Persicimonas caeni: one gene and its partner. Each later gene encodes a partner of the first gene's protein in a complex. Links are inferred from orthologs where the notes say so. Each region holds a gene or a part of one and is shown in the gene's direction. Other genes may lie near its edges. The genes, in order: mnmG and mnmE.

Region 1 (10,335 bases):
AAGCCATAGATGCTCTGGTCGTCGTCACCCACCACGCACAGGTTCATGTGGTCTTTGACCAGCTCGCGCAAGAAGAGCAGCTGGGTCATGTTGGTGTCCTGGTACTCGTCGACCATGACGTACTGGAAGCGGCGCGCGTATTTCTGGCGTACCTTTTCGTGCTCCTTGAAGAGGACGACCGGCAAGCAGATCAGGTCGTCGAAGTCGACGGCGTTCAACCCTTTGAGGGCGCCGGTATAGAACCCGTAGATCTTCTGGGCGTAGGGCATCAGCGGGTCGTGCTTGAGCTCGGGGAGCTCCTTGGGCTCGCAAAAGCCCATCTTTGCCTTGCTGATCAGGCTCAGGATCCGGCGCGGGTCGACGACCTTCGGGTCGAGCTTGAGTTCCTTGAACGCGTCTTTGATCACCGATTGCTGGTCGCCCTGGTCGAGGATCGTAAACGGCTTCTTGAAGCCCAACGCGTCGATATCCTGGCGCAAAATATCGGCGCCGAGGCTGTGGAAGGTCGACAGGTACGTCTGCTGGGCGAGCTTGTCGCCCGTCAGTTGGGCGACGCGCTCCTGCATCTCGGTGGCCGCCTTGTTGGTGAAGCTCACCGCCAAGATCGACTTGGGCTCGATGCCCCGGGTGATCAGGTAGGCGATGCGCGTGGTGATCACGCGCGTCTTGCCACTACCTGCGCCGGCCAGAATCAGCAGCGGGCCGTCGATATGGGTGGTCGCCTCCCGCTGCTGCGGGTTGAGCATGCCGAGGTTCAGGTTCATCATAAGTCTATATATCCAGTTGAGATCGACCGGGCATTTCAGTATGACTGCCAATGTCTTGGCAAACCTTAAATTGTTTGGCCGCGGGATTGAAGCCGTATTGGCCAATGACTCTCTATTTGTAGGAGAAAGGTGATGAAGTGCAGTACACGTAGTCTTCTCTTAATCGCCGCGAGCGTCTTCGCGCTCGGGCTTTCGGCATGCTCCGCGGACGACCCCTCCACCGGCAAAGATGACTCCTGCGTGGTCAACTCCGACTGCGCCGATGACGAGATCTGCGGATCGGACGGCAACTGCGTGGTGGTCAGCGACGAGGCGTGCTCGGCCGACAGCGACTGCACCGACATCCCCGAGCCCCAGTGCAATGGCGACGACTTGGTCACCTACGGCGGCGTGTGCGACGGCGACGACGCCCAGACCTGCACATACCCCGAGGTCAACACCGAGACCTGCGAAGCAGGCTGCACCGACGGCGCCTGCAACCCCGACCCGTGTGAGAACGTCACCTGCGACGAGCCGCCCGCGGCCCAGTGCTCGGGCAACGGTGAGCTCGTCGAGTACGAGGCCACCGGCACCTGCGGCGCCGGCGAGTGCTCCTACGACCGCGTCTCGCCCGCCCAGCAGTGCGTGCACGGCTGCCAGGACGGCGCCTGCTTGACCGGCCCGTGCGACGCCGAAGCGTGCGATACGCCCCCGGCGCCCGAGTGTGACGGCAACACCGGCATCGTCTACGCCGACACCGGCACCTGCAACGAGGAAGACGGCAGCGCGACTTGCTCGTACGACATCACCTACAACAACTGTGACTACGTCGGCGGCACCTGCGACGAGAGCACCGGCACCTGCACCGACACGGTCACCGAGACGGGTGGCGCGATGATCGTCGAGATCATGGCGAACGCCGCGGGCAGCTACGAGAGCGGGGACGAGTGGTTCGAAGTCGTCAACGACAGCGGCTCGGCCATCGACCTGAGCGGTTGGACCATCCGAAGCGGCACGTCCACGGGCACTGTCGAAGAGCACGCGCTGACCTCGGCGCCGGCGTTCGCCGCCGACGCACGCCTCGTTTTCGCCAGCAGCGCGGACCCGGCCGACGACGGCACCGTGACCCCGGATTACGTCTACGCAGGCATCACGCTGAACAACAACTCCGACTACATCGAGTTGCTCGACTCCAACGGCGCGATCGTCGACCGCGTCTTCTGGGAGGCGGGCACCACGCTCGACGGCAAGTCGAGAAAGCTCGACCCGAACGCCACCGACAATGACGACTTCGCCGACTGGTGCCCCGAACTCGACTCGACCTACGGCGACGACGGCGAATTCGGCACCCCCGGAGCCGCCAACCCGCCGTGCGCGGCCGACGCCTGCGCCGACGTGACCTGCCAGAAGCCCGACGACTTCTGCAACGCCGACGGCAACGCCGTCCAGTACACGCTCGACACCGCCGATTGCCAGGTCTCGCGCTTCAATAACCCGTACTGCGACTTCATGCCTCAAGAAGTCGACTGCACGGACGCCGAGTACTGCCTGACCGGCGTCTGTGAAGCGGTCACTGGCACGCTGCCGAGCCCCGGCGACATCATCTTCACCGAGTTCATGGGCAACCCGAGCGCCATCAGCGACTCGGACGGCGAGTATCTCGAGCTCTACAACACCACCGACCAGGAGCTGACGCTGTTCACCCTCGTGATCAAAGACAACGAGACGGGCAACAGCCAGGACAGCTTCGTCGTCGAGAACCCGACGGCCACCATCCCGGCCAACGGCTACGTGGTCTTCGCTGCGGACACCGACAGCTCGCTGAACGGCGGCATCCAGAACGCCTACTTGCTCGACGACAGCCCGCTCAAGAACAGCCCGGGAAGCGCCGGGCTCGTCATCAGCCTCGAGCTGCAAGACGGCACCGTCATCGACGAGGCTTATTACGGTGAGCCGACCGCGGGCGCCTCGCAGCAGCTGAGCATTGACGCCTACACCGGTGGTGCTACAAACGTGGCCCAGAGCAACGACTCCGACGCGAATTTCTGCGACGCGACGTCGGCCGACTCGGCATATACTTCGGGCGACTTTGGTAGCCCCGGCGTGGCCAACGTGAGCTGTGCCCCGATTCAGTGAGGCTTCGACGTGAGGGCATCTTGCCCTCGTAATCGGTGCGGGGGCATCTTGCCCTCGTAATCGGTGCGGGGGCATCTTGCCCTCGTGGGGGCATCTTGCCCTCGTTATCGGTGCGGGGGCATCTTGCCCTCGTAATCGGTGCGGGGGCATCTTGCCCTCGTAATCGGTGCGGGGGCATCTTGCCCTCGTGGAAGGTTCGGAATGCCTCGGTCGTTGCAGATCGAGGCATTCCTGCATTTTGACCGGATTCTGCGTTTAACCGGATTGAGAAACGACCCATGCTTACCCATCCCAAAAAATACGACGCGATCGTCATCGGCGGCGGCCACGCCGGCTCCGAAGCTGCTAGCTCCATGGCCCGCATGGGCCTGCAGACGCTGCTTCTGACGATGAACATCGACACCATCGGCCACATGAGCTGCAACCCGGCCATCGGCGGCGTCGCCAAAGGTCACCTGGCCAAAGAGGTCGACGCGCTTGGCGGCGTGATGGGTAAGGTCGCCGATGCCGCTGCCATTCAGTACAAGCGGCTCAATACCTCCAAGGGCCCGGCGGTGCGCTCGAGCCGCGCGCAGTGCGATATGCGTATGTATCGCAAGGCGATGCAGGAAGAGTTGATGAACACGCCCAACCTCGACATCAAGATGGGTCGTGTCGAGGACATGAAGATCGTCGAGGAGGGCGGAGAGCTTCGCGTCAAAGGGGTGATCTCGCACCTGAACGTCTTCTACGAGTGCAGTGCTGTGGTCATGACCACCGGCACCTTCCTGCGCGGGCTGTGCCACGTGGGCATGGACAACTTCGAGGCCGGCCGCGCCGGCGACGAGGCGAGCTATGGCCTCGCCGAGACGCTCTCGAAGATGAACCTGGAGATGGGCCGCCTCAAGACCGGCACCACGCCGCGCCTCGACGCGCGCACCATCGACTGGGAAGGACTCGAAGAGCAGCCCGGCGACACGCCGCCCAGGCGCTTCTCGTTCTACCACGAGCCCGAGATGCTCGAGCAGGTCTCCTGCTACATCACCTACACCAACCCAGAGACCCACAAGGTCATCCTCGAGAACACCGATCGCTCGCCGATGTTCACCGGCCAGATCGAGGGCATCGGCGCGCGCTACTGCCCGAGCATCGAGGACAAGGTGGTGCGCTTTGCCGACAAAGAGCAGCACCAGATCTTCTTGGAGCCGCAGGGGCTCGACACCGTCGAGATCTACCCCAACGGCATCTCGACGAGCCTGCCGCTCGACGTTCAGATGAAGATTCTGAAGACCATCCCGGGCTTGGAGAACGCCGAGATCATGCGGCCGGGCTACGCGGTCGAGTACGACTGCGTCAACCCGATCCAGCTCGACCCGACCCTGGAGCTTCGCGGCGTGCGCGGGCTCTACCTGGCCGGCCAGATCAACGGCACCTCCGGCTACGAAGAAGCCGCCGCCCAGGGCCTGATGGCCGGCATCAACGCCGCGCTGCATATCCGCGGCGAGGAGCCGTTCATCCTGGGCCGCGACGAAGGCTATATCGGCGTGCTGGTCGACGACCTCGTCACCAAAGGTGTCGACGAGCCGTACCGCATGTTCACCAGCCGCGCCGAGTACCGCCTGCTGCTTCGCGAAGACAACGCCGACTGGCGCCTGTCGAAGTACGCCCGCCAATTCGGTCTGCTCGGCGACGAGCACTGGGCGAAGTTCCAGCACAAAAAGCAGACCATCGAGGAGACCCGCAAGGCCCTGGCCGACACCATGATCGGCGGCTCGGCCGAAAACGACGCCTACTTGAAAGAGCAGGGCGTGGGCACCGCCAGCAACGGCGTCACCCTCGAAGACCTGCTCAAGCGCCCCGACAACTCGATGGAAGATCTGAAGCCCGTCGCCGCGCGCTTCGCGCCGGGGCTCGACCTCGACGCCCTGAGCGATGAAGTCATCGAGGCGATCGAGATCCAGGTCCAATACCAAGGCTACATCGACCGCCAACTCAAGCAGGTCGACAAGCGCCGCGAGATGGAAGAGGCCAAGATCCCGCGCGAGCTCGAGTACAGCGACATCCACAGCCTGTCGAATGAGGTCGTCGAGAAGCTCAGCAAGGTCCGCCCGACCACCGTCGCGCAGGCCTCCCGCGTGCAGGGCATCACCCCGGCGGCCATCTCGGCCATCCTGATCCACCTCAAGAAAACAGCATAGTTTCACCACGGTGAGCACGGTGACACGGGGAAAGGCATCTTTTGGCCTCTCTCCGTGCCCCCTGTGTTCCCCGTGGTGAATCCCCGCTGTTAGCGTTTGCGGTAGTCCGGCGCGTCCAGCTCGATAAACGTCGACATCTCATACAACCGGCTGAAGATACGCTCGCCGATGCGCTCGCGCAGCGTCTCCTGGGTGGCCAGCTTGCGGAAGTCGTCGGAGTTGGGGTCGAGCTTGCCAGTGGCGTTTTCGTCGACCGGGTAGTTGGTCGTGAACAGCGTAGTCAGCTCGCGGTTGTAGCGTTTGGAGATGATCTCGTCGATGATCGACAGCTGCCAGGCGTTGTTGCGGCCCTTGCCGAGCTCGTCGATGGCCAGCACGGGCACCTCCGACAGCGGCCCGAGGATGTCGGCTTCGCCGCGGCCCTGGTCGAACTGCTCGCGGATTTCACTCAACAGGTGGGTGAACTCGATGAACCGGCTCGCGATCCCCTTCTCGAGCGTCAGGTGACGCACGATCGCCGCCAGCAGGTGCGTCTTTCCCGTCCCCACCGCGCCGTAGAGCAAAAATCCCTTCTCGCCCGGACTGAAGCCGGTGACCCAGCGGTGCAGGCGCAGCTTGACCTGCTGCAGGTTGCCGATAGGCTTGCCGTCTGAACCGTTGGTCTTGAAGTGCTCGATCGCCGCCGTCAGGTGGTAGTAGCGCGCCGGGATGCGCGCCTCGTTGAACGCCTCGATGCGTTTGTTCAGCGTGCCGCACAGCGCGCAGCGCTTCACGTAGCTGTAGCCGCGCTCGTCGGTCACGTGCATGAACTCTTCGTCGTCGCACGCCGGACAGGTGTCGAAGCACGCTTCACAGGTCTTGGCGACCGCGCGATCACCACGGCGCGTAATGATGTAGCGCTTCTCGTGGCACTGCTCACAGGGCTGGTTGTATTGGTCCAAAGAGGTAGGCGCAGTCATCGTCGAGGCACAACTTCAAAAGGCAAGGGAGTTCGCCTGTGGAGGTTAGCAATGCCTGTGAACGATGGCAATCAGCGGTGTGGTGTTTGACCTCGCGGGAATCGTAACTTTGGAGGAGTCATGCCCGAGCACACCCCGCCAGTTCATGTGACCCACCTTCGCTGTGAGCACCTCGAAAATCCTCTGGGGCTGGATGTCGCTCGCCCGCGCTTGCGCTGGCAGTTGCAGTCGACGGGGCAGGGCGTCCATGGGAGCGCCTACCAAGTTCGAGTCGCTCACCGCGCCGCCGACCTCGACGGGGGCGACGTCCTGTGGGACTCGGGGCGTGTCGAGTCGCTCGACGAAATCGAGGCCACCTACGCAGGACCACGTTTGCAGTCGCGCCGGCGCTACCACTGGTCCGTGCGCGTGTGGGACCAGAACGGCCAGGCCAGCGAGCGGGCTGCGCCTGCTTGGTTCGAGATGGGGCTGCTCCACCCGGAGGAGTGGACGGCCTCGCTCATCGAGCCCGACCGAGACGTCTCTCCCGAGCAGCGAGCCGAGGCGCCCATGCTGCGCAGGTCCTTCGTTCTGACCGGCGATGTCCGCCGTGCTCGCCTCTACGTCACAGCTCACGGACTCTACGAGGCCCGGCTCAACGGAAACCGTGTAGGCGACGAGCTCTTCACACCAGGCTGGACCTCCTACGACGACTGCCTGCAGTACCAGTGCTACGACGTCACCGACCTCCTCCAGAAGGGCGACAACGTCCTCGGAGCGATCCTGGGCGATGGCTGGTACCGGGGCTCCATCTCCTACATCAACGCGCGCCACGTCTACGGCGACCGACTCGGGCTTCTGGCCCAGCTCGAGGTCACCTACGACGACGGCCGTACCGAGACGATCGCCACGGATCGACAGTGGCGCTGGTCGACCGGCGCGATCCGCGCGAGCGATATCTTCGACGGCGAACATTACGACGCCCGCGCCCGGCAGGTTGGCTGGGACTGTGCCGGCTTCGATGACCGCGATTGGCAAGAGGTCCGCACCGGCTCTATCGATCCGACGGTGCTCACCGCGCCCCGCAGCGCGCCGGTCCGGGCGATTGAGGAACTCGAGCCGGTCGAGATCTTGCACACACCGGCCGGCGAGACCGTCTTCGACTTTGGGCAGAATATGGTCGGGTGGGCCCGTCTTCGGGCGAAGGGGCCTGCAGGCACCGCGGTGAAGCTCCAATTCGGCGAGGTGCTCGACCCCGACGGCAACTTCTACAACCGCAACCTTCGCACCGCCGAGGCCACCGATACCTTCGTGTTGGCCGGGACGGGAGACGTCGAGGAGTTCGAGCCTCACTTCACCTTCCACGGGTTTCGCTACGTCAAAGTCGAGGGGCTCGTCGAGCCTCCCTCACTCGGCCACCTGACCGGTATCGTCGTCCACTCCGACCTCGAGTTTACCGGTCATTTTCGGTGCTCCGACGAGCGGGTCAATCAGCTCTTCGACAACATCGTCTGGTCCCAGCGCGACAACTTCCTCGACGTGCCCACCGACTGCCCGCAACGCGACGAGCGCATGGGCTGGACGGGGGATATCCAGGTCTTTGCCCCCACGGCCTGCTTCAATATGGACGTGTCGGCCTTCCTGACGCGTTGGCTGCGTGATCTGCGCGTCGATCAGCACGCCGACGGTCTCGTACCGATGGTCGTCCCCGACGCGTTCGCCGACCGCCGCGACATGCTACGCCGCGTGGTACGCAACGCCCTCGACCGCCGCCCGGGCGACGAGAAAGGTCTGTTCGACGAGTACTTCGCGCTCTTTCATTTGAACGGATCGGTAGGGTGGGGCGAGGCTGCGATCGTCGTCCCCTGGACGCTGTACCAGTTCTACGGCGATACGCGCATCCTCGAGGAGTCGTTCGACAGCATGCGCGCGCTGTTCGAGTTGCGCCTCTCCAGGACTGGCCGGCCCACCGACATTATCTGGTTCTTGGATCGCGCGCACCGAAAGGAGACGTGGCGCCACCTTCGCTACTTCACCAGCGACCAATTCGGCTTCGGCGACTGGCTCGCCCCGGGTGACGGCATGAACGGCTCGATTCTGCGATCGCGCCGGTATATCCCGACCGCCTACCTGGCCTACAGCGCGCTGCTCTTGTCGCGTATGGCCGAGGCGCTCGGCCGCACCGAGGAGGCCGCCGAGTACCGGGAGCACCACCGGCGCGCGGCCGAGGCGTTCTGCTACTTCTTCTACGAGGGAAACGGACGGCTCACGCCCCACCGACAGACCACCTACGTGCTCGCGCTCGCCTTCGAGCTCCTCCCCGACGAGGAGCGCGACGCCGCGGCAGCAACACTCGCCGAACTCGTCGAGGCCTCCGACTACGAGGTGCGCACCGGCTTCTTGGGGACGCCGCACCTGTGCGACGTGCTCAGCGCGCACGGCAACTCCGAGCACGCCTATCGGCTGCTGCTCAACCCCGACCACCAATGGCTTCTGCAAGTCTCACACGGCGCCACCACCATCTGGGAGCACTGGGACAATATCCAGCCCGACGGCTCGTTTCGCTCCGAGCGCATGCTCTCCTTCAATCACTTCGCCCCCGGCGCCGTCGGCGCTTGGCTGTACGGATGGGTCGCCGGCATCCAGCCCGACTGGCGCGCCCCCGGCTTCCGTCGGTTCACCCTCGCCCCCAAGCCATGCGAAGGCCTCACCCACGCCGAGGCGTCGTACGATTCAGTGCGTGGTCGTATCGCGTCGAGCTGGACGGTGGACGGCGATGTGCTGCGACTGACCGTCGAAATCCCGCCCACCGCCGAAGCGACCCTCGTCATTCCCGAAGCGTTCCGCGGAAAGGTCACCATAAACAACGAGCCGGCCCAAGACGGACCGGCTCGCATCAAACTCTCTTCTGGCACTTATGACTTAGCGTGCCATCGAACCCCCAAATCCCTAAACCCCCAAACTCCTAAACCCCCAAACCCCAGCCTCTACCGCACATAATTCTCGATGCGCTGCTTGATCACCGGATGCTCTTCGGTCTCCGCGAGCTGACCGAGCAACTCATAGCCGCTCATGCCGCCGAAGCGACCCAGCGCGACGACCGTCGCCATGCGCACGTCCTGACGCTTGTGGTCGGCGAACTTCTCGATCTTTTCGACACCTTCTTCGCCGGTCATCTGCGCGTAGGCCACGATGACGCCGGGCAGCAGGGCGTCGCCCGGCTTGAACTTCTCGAGCATCGCCTCGACCGTCTGCACGGCGCGCTCGTCGCTGCGGTACAGCGCCAGGGACTGCACGGCGCGGTTGCGAAGCTGCGTCTTGTAGCGCCCGGAGGCGATCTCGACGAGGTCGGCGACCGGGTCCGGCGAGATCTGGCGCAGCTCGAGGCGGCTCGGGATATAAGACTCTTCGCCCAGGTACTTGACCATCAGGTCGAGGCTGTCGACCTGCTCGGCTTGGCTCTTGGCGTTGGGGAGGTACTCGGCCGTGGCGGTGCTCGCGGCGCCGAAGACCAGGGCGAGGGCGATAATGACGGTTTTCAGAAATTTCATTTTGTATCTCCAGCGTAATTCGAACGCTTGTATATGTGCGATGTCGTGCGAGGTGCACATACACAAGCGAGAATCATGCCAACAAAGGTGTCGTTGGGCTGGAGGTGGCTAAGTGCGCGGGATGACGGGGGAAGGCGGGTCTGGCGAGGCAAGTGGTGGGCAAGAAAAGAGTCAGCCGGCAAGTCCGGTTGCCAGTGTGTGGAGACCACGTGGCAACCGGACTTGCCGGCTGATGTTCTATCGGAGGGAGTGCATCTCGTGCCGACGAGGGCAAGATGCCCTCGCTCCGAATTGGCTTTACGGACAGCCCGCCGTCGGCTCCGTGCCGAAGTGGCTCACGTCGTCCTTGGCGTGCTCGGTGTAGTAGTCGAGCACGTCGAACGTCGTCTGGCCGTAGTACGGGGTGAAGTCACAGCGGCGGTAGGTCTTGTCCTTCCACGCCTCGCCCGGGTCGACGGCCGTCTCGCCGAAGGCGTCGGTGACCGTGTCGTTGGCCGGCTCGAAGGCGCCCGAGCCGTCGTCGTCCTGGTAGATGACGTAGCGGTCGTTGCCGTTGTGGTTGATGATGCCGGTGGAGTTGTCGCACGAGAACGACGCGCTCGGGTGGCACAGCGTGTAGACCGCGCCTGCTCCGAGCGACTGGCTCGGCAGGATCAGCTCGGAGTCGCACTCGCTGCCGCTTCCGTTGGCCTGACAGACGCCGAAGTCGGACAACTCAAGGTCGGTCGTGCCGCAGTTGAACAGCTCGATGCCCTTGTTGAAGCTGCCGCCCTCGACGTACTCGCCG
Region 2 (10,407 bases), 2.5 Mb from region 1 along the record:
AGTCGTGGTTTAAGAATATCAAGTACCACCACTGCGACGGACAGACCTACTTTTTGGAAGTCGGCGACGAGTTCCTGAAGGCCTGGATCGAGGACAACTACCTCGATCTGATCGAAGATTCGCTCGAGGTCGCCTCGGGTGAACCGGTCGAGGTCAAGCTCGACGTCGCTTCGGCTTATGAGCGCCAAAAGGCCGGCGGCGGCGAGCAGGTCGTCCAGTCGATCGACGCGCCCGAAGAGGCGATGGCCGCGCGCATGGGCCGGCTGCAGGCCGAAGGCCAGGCGGTGGTCGACGCGGCGGTGGTCGCCGAGCCGTCGGGAGCGGGCCAGACATCGGCCGGCCAGTCGCAGATGAAGCTGGATCGGGCTTCCGACGCGGCGGTGCGTCCCAGCGAGCCAAATCCGAGCCCGCAAGAACTCGCCGAGACGATGATGGCCGCCGGGATCAACCCGCGCCACGACTTCGACGAGTTCGTCGTCGGCCCCTCCAACCAGTTCGTGCACGCCGCGTGCAGCGCGGTGGCCGACAACCCCGGCGGCTCGTACAACCCGCTGTTCATCTTCGGCGGAGTGGGCCTGGGCAAAACCCACCTTCTTCACGCGGTGGGCATCGAGGCGATCAAGCGCAACCCGCAGGCGCGGGTGGTGAACTTGTCGAGCGAGGACTTCATGAACCAGCTCATCACCTCGCTTCGCCAAAAGGATATGAACTCGTTCCGCACCCAGTTTCGCAACAACTGCGACGTGCTCCTCATCGACGATATCCAGTTCATCGCCGGCAAGGACTCGACTCAGGAAGAGTTCTTCCACACGTTCAATGCCCTGTATCACAGCGGCAAGCAGATCGTGATCACCTCCGACGTGATGCCCAAGGACCTGCCGGGCATCGAAGAGCGGCTGCGAAGCCGGTTTAGCTGGGGCCTTTGCGCCGACATCCAGCCGCCGGAGATGGAGACGCGCATTGCCATCCTCGAGAAGAAGGCCGAGGCCGACGGCATCGAGATGGACAAGGACGTGGCGATCTTGCTGGCCAGCTCCATTCGCAGCAACGTGCGCGAGCTCGAGGGCACGCTCATTCGCCTGGGGGCCCAGGCCAGCCTGATGAACCAGCCGATCACGCTCGACTTGGCCCGCGAGATGCTCGACCGCATGAATATCGAGCAGGGCCGCGAGCTGTCGACCGAGTACATCATCGAGGTCGTCGCCAGTGACTTCGGCATCACCCCCCGTGACATCAAGGGGAGCCGGCGCACCCGCGCGATCAGCAAGCCTCGCCAGTACGCCATGTACCTGGCGCGCAAGCACACCGACCACTCCTACCCGCAACTCGGCGAGCAGTTCGGGGGCAAGGACCACACCACCGTGCTGGCCGCCTGCAAGAAGATCGGCGGGCTTATCGAGGACGGCGACGAGGAGATGACCTCCTTGATCGACGGCCTCGAGGCGAAGCTGCTGCGCTGAGGTTCACCACGGGGACACGGGGCTCACGGAGAGAGGCCGATAATTTTTTCCCCGTATCCCAGTGTTCTCCGTGGTGAATATCTGCCTTGTCTCCAATACACTTGACGTACCGCTCGCCTTTGTGTTTATTTGCCACGCTTTTTGACCCGCGCCCGGTTTGCTCGCGATCTCGACGGTCTCGAAATAGCCAGTGTGGGGTTGTTGTTTCCAAGTCGTCTTATCAAAGTCGATCGGGTGCAAGGATGTGCTCGCATCGCGAATTGTGCATAGAGAGGAATAGCCATGCCGAAGAGAACGTATCAGCCGAGTCGTAAGAAGCGTCGCAAGACTCACGGTTTCCGCGCCCGCATGAAGTCCAAAGGGGGCCGCAAGACCCTCAAGCGTCGGCGCAGCAAAGGCCGCAAGCGTCTGTCGCCGCGCAAGTTCCATAAGCGGACGCGTCGTACCTGACCTGGCGACAGGGCCCCGAGTCGGGGCCCTTTTGCTGCTTTTGGGCATCAGCGGGAGCGAATCCGGTGGCATCTCCATCCGAGCGGGAGCAAACAGAGCCGGAGCGCTTCGAGGACGACGAGCGGTTGCGCAAGGCCGAGAGGCTGCGCAAGCGCCCCGAGTTTTTGAGGACGCAGCGCAAAGGTACCCGGCGGGCGAACAAGCACTTTATCGTCTACGGGCGCCCCAACCGTCGCGCCTGGTCGCGCCTGGGGGTCACCGCCAGCAAAAAGGTGGGCAAGGCCACGGTGCGTAACTGGTGGAAACGGCGGGTGCGCGAGATCTTTCGGCGCAACAAGACCGAGATCCCCAGCGGCTACGATTTCGTGGTCATCGTCAAGGCCTCCGGCCAACGCGACGAGTTCGACGAACTGCGCGACGAGTTGGTGGGCTTGATGAAACGCGCGGTCGATTCCCGAAAACGCTGACGACCAGCAACGCCAACGAGAGGATGCCTTGGTTGAGCCTACTGGCGACAGGACCAGTGCCGACGACATCAGCGCCGACGACATCAGCGCCGACAAGACCGAGTCGTCCACCGAGGCTGACGGAGCGCTGGTGCGCGCGGACGACGCTCAGCCGGGCTGGCTGGCACGCGGCGGCATGGCGATGATCCGCTTTTATCAGCGCGCCATCTCCCCACTGACGCCCCCTGCCTGCCGATTTCGGCCCACGTGCTCTCAGTACACTTTGATCGCCATCAAACGCCACGGATTCGTGCGCGGAAGTTGGCTGGGCCTCAAGCGGCTCATGCGGTGCCACCCGTTCCATCCCGGGGGTCACGATCCCGTACCCTGAAGCTGTAGGGCTCTAAACGCGACGATGCGTCCTTAGATTCAAAGGAGGCGGGCTCGCACCCACGGCAGTAACCCAACCAAAGATTTATCATGGAACAGAAGCGTTTCATCTTGGCGATGGTCCTCAGCGCGGCCGTCCTGTTGATCTGGCAGACCTTTGTCGCCCCGCCGATGCCCGAAGAGGACGCGGCCAACGGCGAGCAGACCGTCGAGCAGACCGCCGACGGCGAAGAGGCTGCCGACGAGGCTCAGGGCGCCGACAAGCAAGCCGACGCCGCTGAAGGAGCCGACCAACAGGCGGCCCAGCAGGACGCGCGGGCTGAAGGTGGCGCCGATGATGCGCAGGCCGAGGCCCAAGAGCCGACGCCCCAGCCGCGCAACGTCGCGGTGCGCAAGGACATCATCAAGAGCGACATGTTCACGGTGCACCTGACCAACGATCAGGCGCGCGTGACCAGCGTCCAGCTGACCGAGCCCGAGCAGTACCAGGCCAAAGGCGATCTCGTCGGCTTCCCCAAAGAGGCCAAGCACTATCCGTTCGAGCTCGACTTTCTCGAGCAGAGCGTCGACTTCCCCAGCAAGCCGGTCTACGAGCTCGTCGAAGACGAGAGCGTCAAAGGCGAGGGCGAGGCGTACGACAAGATCGTGTACCGCTACGTCGACCCGCAGGGGCGCTTCCAGATCGACAAGGTCTTCTCGCTCGACAGAGATCTGCCCTATGTCGTCGACATGGACGTCCAGATCACCAACCTGCTCGACAAGGGCCGCTTGGTCGACACGGTCGCGCTCGACATCTTCGAGTGGAAAGACCCCAACAAAGAATCGAGCTTCCTGGACTTCCAGCCCAACGAAGTCGAGGGCGTGTGCATGAACTCCGAGGACATCGAGCGCGAGTCGTTCGACTCGGTGCTCGATTCGCCCCAGCGCTTCGACGAAGGCGAGACGCTGTGGGGGGCGGTGGACACCCGCTACTTCATGATGGCCGCCATCCCCGACAAGCCGGTCGAGCGCTGCGAGCTCAAGGTCGTCGACAGCGACTATATCCGCACGCGCCTCGTCAACTCCGGCTTCTCCATCGAGCCGGGTCAGACCGAAACCCTGTCGCACAAACTGTTCATGGGGCCCAAGGACGTCGACGTGCTCAACGGCATCGACGACTCCCTCGACGGCACAGTGAGCCTCGAGGAGAGCGTCGACTACGGCATGTTCGCCTTCATCGCGCGCCCGATGCGCTGGGGCCTCGAGAAGATCTACAACTTCGTGGGCAACTGGGGTCTGGCGATCATCATCCTGACCTTCCTGATTCGTGGCGCGCTGTGGCCGATCAACATGAAGGCCTACTCGAGCATGGAGCGCATGAAGAAGGTCCAGCCGCTGCTCACCGAGGTCAAAGAGAAGTACGAAGACGACCGCCAGCGCATGACCGAAGAGACGATGAAGATTTTCCGCGAGCACAACGTCAGCCCGGCTGGCGGCTGCTTGCCGATGATCATGCAGATGCCGATTCTGTACGGCCTGTACGTCATGATCTACAACTCGGTCGAGCTGTATCACGCCGACTTCGCGCTGTGGTACACCAACTTGGCCGAGCCCGACCCGTACTACGTGCTGCCGGTCTTGATGGGCATCGTCATGTTCGCCCAGCAGAAGATGAGCACGGTCGACACGACCAACCAGCAGGCGATGATGATGATGAAGATCATGCCGTTCATGTTCGCCGGCTTCATGATCTTCCTGCCCTCGGGTCTGGTGCTCTACTACGCACTCAGCCTGCTCATCGGCGTCGGCCAGCAGTTCTACGTCAAGAAGAAGTACAGCGGTGAAGAAATCGAGGCGGCGAAGGCGTGATTGATTGTGCGATGGTGGTGGCCTTGCAGAGGCGTCACGCCATCTACATAAGCAATTAAGGACATAAGGGTTGCGTATCGGAGGCACGTGACAAATCGCTGCCCCTATGGGTTGCGTATCGGAGGCACGTGACAAATCGCTGCCCCTATGGGTTGCGTATCGGAGGCACGTGACAAATCGCTGCCCCTATGTCCTTAATTGCCCAAATAGATGGCGCTGCTTTTCTGCAAGACCAACTCTTTTGATAAACACAACTGGATTCCAAAATGACTGACGAACAGACCAACGAAGAGAATGAGCAGCCCGAAGTCGACGCGATTGAATTCGGCGAGCAGTGGCTCGCCGACGTCTTCGAGCGCATGAACTTCGACCTCGACGTCAGCGGCGAGGCCAAAGAAGACAAGCTGTACTTCGACGTCAGCGGCGAAGATGCCGAGATCTTGCTCGGCGTGGGCACCTCGGCGCCCAAGTCGATCGAGTCGATCCAGACGCTTTTGAGCGCCGCGCTGTCGCGCGTGGGTGACAAGCGTCAGGTCTATGTCGACGTCAGCGGCTTCCGCGACCAGCGCGCCGAGCGCCTCGATTCGGTCGCCGAAGAGCTTCGCGACGTGGCCACCCGCCTGGGTAAAAAGGTGACCATCGCCGGGCTCAACAGCTACGAGCGAAGCGTGGTCCACAAGGCGCTGGAGGAAGATTCGAGCGTCAAGACCGAGAGCGAGGGCAAGGGGATCTTCCGCAAGCTTTCGATTTCGCCTGCATGATCGACTCAACGACCATCGCTGCGATCGCCACTCCGGCCGGCCGGGGTGGCGTGGGCATCGTCCGCGTCAGCGGGCCCGAGGCGCGCGATGTGCTCCGAGCGTTGGTGCCTGCCTGGCCCGACGATCACCCCTCCCACAAATTGCGCCTGTCGCGCATCCACGACGAACACGGAGACCTGGTCGACGAGGCCTTGTGCGTGCTCATGGAGAGCCCGCATACCTACACCGGCGACGACGTCGTCGAGTTCCAGTGCCACGGCGGCCCGATCATCTTGCGCCGCGTGCTCGACGCGGCCCTGGCGAGCGGCGCGCGCGCGGCCGGCCCGGGCGAGTTCACCGAGCGGGCGTTTTTGAACGGACGCATCGACCTCACCCAAGCCGAAGCCGTCGCCGACCTGGTCGAGGCGACCAGCGTCTCGGCGCACAAGCTCGCCATGGAGCACCTGCAGGGGAGTTTGGGCGCGGCCATCCGTGAACTTCGCACGCTCACCATGGAAGCAGTGACGCTGGTCGAGTCGGCCATCGACTTCGCCCATGAGGAGCACGTCTACCAGATCGAGCACGACGAGGTGCTCCAACGCGTCGACAAAGTGATCGCCGAGCTTCGCGACCTGAAGCGCCGCTTCGACCAGGGCCGCCGCCAGCGAGAAGGCGTGCGCGTGGTCATCTTGGGCCCGCCCAACGCCGGCAAGTCGACGCTTTTCAACGCGCTGCACGGCTCGGAGCGAGCGATCGTGACCTCGATCGCCGGCACCACCCGCGACTTTTTGGAAGAAGAGATCCACCTCGAGGGCGTCGCCCTGCGCGTGGTCGACACCGCCGGTTTGCGCGACGCGACCGACGAGGTCGAGCAGATCGGCATCGAGCGAAGCCGCGAGCTGCAGAGCAAGGCCGACCTGGTCATCTGGCTCGTCGACCAAGAGCAAGGCCTCGACGACGATCAACGCCGCGACCTCGAAGAGACACTCGCCCGCCATATCGAAACGGTGGTCGTGCGCAACAAGATCGACTTGCCGTCGACGCTCACCGCCGACGACGTGGCGCTGCTGGAGCGCTTCGAGCACGTCGTGCCGACGGCCTTGGCCGCCGACGGCGAGCGCGAGGGCATGGACGAGCTGGTCGGCGTTCTTACCGGCATTGCCGCCGAGCTCACCTCCGGCGAGGGCGTCCTGCTCAGCCGCACGCGGCACTTAGAGTGCGTCAACCGGGCACTGGAAGCGCTCGGGCGCGCCAAAGAGGCCGTTGAAGCGGGCATGGAGCACGAATTCGTCGCGCTCGACCTGCGCGAGGGCCTGGACGCTCTGGGCGACATCGTCGGCCAGGTGTCGACGGACGATATCCTGAACAAGATCTTCTCGGAGTTTTGCGTCGGCAAGTAGTCGGCGTGCGCGACTCGGTGCGCTCTTCGTTGGGAGGGCATCTTGCCCTCGAAGGCGAGAGCAGGGATGCACTCGCACCGAAGAGGCGGCGGGTGTCGTTTCGGTGCGAGGGCATCTTGCCCTCGCTTTCGTGAGCTTTTCGATATCTCGTCTGAATGATCCCGTCCGCGCCGCGTCTGACTTATTGAAGGTCACGTTCTTTCGCTCCATCTGATTTTGTGGGGAACCAAATGCCGTCGGTAACTCTGCCCACTCGCCGCTACGTATCTTTGTGTTTGCTGTCGTTGAGTTTGTTGTTGCCCACCGGCTGCTCCGACCCGTCGAACGAAGGTGAGTCACCCTCGCCGGTCGACCAGCGGGACCGACCCGTGCCGAGTGTCGAGCCCGGCGGACAGTGGCGCCAGATGCAGGGCCCGCCGATGAGCGCTCACGGCTTGGGCTGGAGCTCCTACTTGCTCGGACATGTCGACGGGCAACTCTATCTGCACGAGACGCACGATCCGCCACGGATCTTGATGGTCGATACGTTGTCCGGTGAGGCGCAGGTGGCTGGGGAACTCGAGCAGCGCCGCACCGAGGGTGAGTCACTCCTGCAGATTGGCCAGTGGGGAGATGCGCAATACCTTCTAACCCATCAAGCGACCTACACGCGCGACTCCGGTGATGAAACGTGGCAGCGAATGAGCCTTCGCCTCGAGGAGATCATCGAGGTCGACGGCGCGGCATTGGCCACGACCCACCACGCCAGCGAGCGTCACCCGGGGAGTCTGGTGCGCAAGGTCGACGGCGGGGATTGGCAGCTCGTGCGCGAGGCCGCGGGAGAATTCGAGAAGTCGGGTCAGGTCATTCATCTGCATCAGGGGATATACAACGATATCTACTCCACTGACGGTGGCCAGACCTGGACGGAGCACGAGCGACCGTACATCATCGCCCAACTGCGCGGCGCGGCGTCCTACGATGGGCGTCACTGGGGCGGAAGCAAGCGACCCGGCAAGGTCTACGTGTCGGACGACGGTATCTCCTGGGAAGAGCAGGAGGCTGCCGAGCTCGAGGGGGCGCTCGATGAGGTGACGCGACATGACGGCCGGATCTACGCCATCGAGCGAGGCACCAACGCGGCGTACGTTACCGGCGAAGACCATATCGTCACATACGGCGAGTCGGGCTGGCAGCGAATCGCCCGCCCGCCGCAGACTCGACTTCTCGAACTACACACCTACGCAGAGACCCTCTACGCAATCACACGCAGCGCGGGCGTGTGGCGCATGGACGACTCCGGCGAAGGCTGGGAGCCGGTGGGACCGTCACTGGACACCCCGACCGAGCTTGCCGGCGCAAGTATCGGCCTTTGTGCGCTCGCGCATTTTGGCGTGTTGTCGTGTCGCAGCGGAGGAGACTCGGAGTGGTGGCGCGAAGGGATCGACCCATTGCGCACCGTCGAGGAGATCCACGTCGACGGCGAGCAGCTCTTCTTGGTGGTAAGCGCCAGCTCGGAGCCCGGTGAGGCGTTTGGCGCACGCACGGAAATATGGCGTATGACCTCCGACGCACAGGTCGAACTCGCCGTCGAGGCCGATGCCATTCTCGCGGCGAGTGTCGAATCTGTCTTCGAGCATGACGGCACGATTTATGTGCTGACCCCTTACGCATTCCTGCGAATCGGCGACGACGGTGCCAGAGGCGAGGAGCTGTTCGAGTACAACGGACGTAGAGATCACTCGATGCACGGTGCGACCTCGATGCACGGCGAAATCTGGCTCATCGACCAGTCGGGCTTGACCGGCTGGGTGGATAAGGTCGACGACGATGGCGAACGCACCTCGCGCTCCGAGGGCTTGCCCGCTCCGAGCTTCGAAGACGACCGCGGTCCCTATCCGGTCGCGTTTGCCCGCACCGAGCTCGACCTGTACACGCTGGTGCAACGGGCGCGTCTGGCAGACGGTGGGGGTGTAAATTGGGTCGGTCAGGTATTCGTGTGGGATGAAGACCAGCAGCGGTGGATGGAGACGCCGACGCCGTCGCGCCAAGAACTCGACGGCGAGTATTTCGAAGAGATCCACGCCAGCGGCGACGCGCTGTACGCGCTGACCGACTCGAGGGTCTATCAGTACGATCCGTCTCGTAACCAGTGGTCCGAGATGAGCCAGGGCCTTCCCGACGGACAGATCCGTGGATTTACCACTCACGCCAATCAGGCGTATGTGAGCGTGGAGGGCCACGGCATGTGGCGCTACGGCGGCAACTGAAGAAGAGGCTAGCCATGCCGCCTTAAAAAGCAGGCGGCGAGAGCAGGGATGCACTCGCACCGAAGAGGCGGCGGGTGGTGGGAGTTGAGCAACCTAACAATTTTTCGCCCTCGCGGAATGCTTCGCCGGCCCGCTCGTTATATCCGCACAGTCAGCGAGGATGCGCTTGCATTGGGCGTCCGCAACGACTTACAATTTACTCGACTTGGCTACGCTGCGGTGTTCGTGCGAGATGGGCAAGCAAGGAACCCCGTACGTATATATATGGGGACGGTCGCTGATGAGAAGAAGTCATGCCTCTTGCGTTCCAAGAGCGAAGGCTGACGCTCATTACTTACTGTCCACCACCTGGTAAAACCAGGGTTTCACAACCCCGTTTCAATAACGGCACATGCGGGTAGCCAATCACGAAAAGCAGCGCGGAAGCGCTGCTTTTCGTTTTTCTTGTTTTGGCAAAATCGGCTAATGTGACGCCGTGGAATTCTTAGAACTCATCCTGAACCTGCTCGAGAAGGTCTCGGTGCTGGTGGCCGCCTCGCTGGTGTTGCTGCTGTTGCGCCCCGCCGAGGTGTGGCTGGGCGAGACCGGCGCGCACGCCTCGGTGCGTCGCCGGCTCTTCTTGATGGCGGTGCTCGGGTTTCTGGCCGTCTGGGGCGTCTTCCTCGGGTTCGACATCGGCGGGATGGGCTTCAACCTGCGCGCGGTGGGCATCATCGTGGCCGGTTATCTGGGCGGGCGCAAAGTCGGCGTGCTCGTGGGCGCGCTGGCCGGCTTCGTCTACGCCGTCACGCTCAACGACCCCACCTCACCGTATGTCTTCGCGGCGAGTGTGATCGACGGAGGCCTGGCCGGGCTGTGGAGCCGAAAGATCGGCACCGGCGTCATCTCGGTGATCGTGGGCGCGGTAGTCATCCAGCTCGTCCACCACGTGGGACTGGGCGCGGTGATGGCCGCGCTCGACTTCGATCAGGCGATCGCCATCGCCAGCAACCTCGAGCTGCACGCGGCCAAGATCGCCGCCAACGTCATCGGGGTGTCGGTCTTCATGGGCTTGCTGAGTCTGGTGCGCGAGCTCGAGTTGACCCGCCGCGAGGCGAAGACCTCGCGCGATCTGGTGCGCTCGGCCAAGCTCGAGGCGCTGCAGTACCAGGTGCGCCCGCACTTTTTGTTCAACCTGCTCAACACGCTCGCCTATCTCATCCGCACCAACCCGGTCAAAGCGCGCGAGCTGACCCTCGATTTGAGCGAGTTTCTGCGCTACACGCTGGCCCGCGACGACGAGCAGACCACGCTGCGCGACGAGCTCGAGCAGCTCGAGCGCTACGTCGATCTCGAGCGCGCACGCTTCGGTGAGGGGCTCCAATTCGAGCTGGCCGACGCCGACGATGTCGACCTCGATGCGGTGGTCGTGCCGCCGCTGATCT

The links.
Region 2: the proteins of mnmG (region 1) and mnmE are in contact, whole or in part, in a solved structure (PDB 9HIP), measured with the Escherichia coli proteins. The link is inferred for Persicimonas caeni from one-to-one orthologs.

Annotation. Positions count from the first base shown.
Region 1 is NZ_CP041186.1:756,518-766,852, reverse strand. The notes cover bases 2,746-5,609. They hold mnmG (tRNA uridine-5-carboxymethylaminomethyl(34) synthesis enzyme MnmG), read left to right. Parts: upstream 2,746-3,160; coding sequence 3,161-5,059; downstream 5,060-5,609. Other genes in these bases: FIV42_RS02860 (ATP-binding protein), read right to left, coding at 5,149-5,609; FIV42_RS02870 (lamin tail domain-containing protein), read left to right, coding at 2,746-2,882. In the rest of the region: FIV42_RS02875 (ATP-dependent helicase), read right to left, coding at 1-767; more of FIV42_RS02870, read left to right, coding at 900-2,745; more of FIV42_RS02860, read right to left, coding at 5,610-6,018; FIV42_RS02855 (glycoside hydrolase family 78 protein), read left to right, coding at 6,139-8,997; FIV42_RS02850 (hypothetical protein), read right to left, coding at 8,985-9,548; FIV42_RS31365 (amidohydrolase family protein), read right to left, coding at 9,846-10,335. UniProt on the Escherichia coli protein: NAD-binding protein involved in the addition of a carboxymethylaminomethyl (cmnm) group at the wobble position (U34) of certain tRNAs, forming tRNA-cmnm(5)s(2)U34.
Region 2 is NZ_CP041186.1:3,294,431-3,304,837, reverse strand. The notes cover bases 4,607-7,542. They hold mnmE (tRNA uridine-5-carboxymethylaminomethyl(34) synthesis GTPase MnmE), read left to right. Parts: upstream 4,607-5,351; coding sequence 5,352-6,734; downstream 6,735-7,542. Other genes in these bases: FIV42_RS12210 (WD40/YVTN/BNR-like repeat-containing protein), read left to right, coding at 6,965-7,542; FIV42_RS12220 (Jag family protein), read left to right, coding at 4,861-5,355. Also shown: chromosomal replication initiator protein DnaA, read left to right, coding at 1-1,460; rpmH (50S ribosomal protein L34), read left to right, coding at 1,743-1,910; rnpA (ribonuclease P protein component), read left to right, coding at 1,976-2,377; membrane protein insertion efficiency factor YidD, read left to right, coding at 2,553-2,747; membrane protein insertase YidC, read left to right, coding at 2,837-4,594; more of FIV42_RS12210, read left to right, coding at 7,543-8,983; FIV42_RS12205 (histidine kinase), read left to right, coding at 9,459-10,407. UniProt on the Escherichia coli protein: Exhibits a very high intrinsic GTPase hydrolysis rate. Involved in the addition of a carboxymethylaminomethyl (cmnm) group at the wobble position (U34) of certain tRNAs, forming tRNA-cmnm(5)s(2)U34.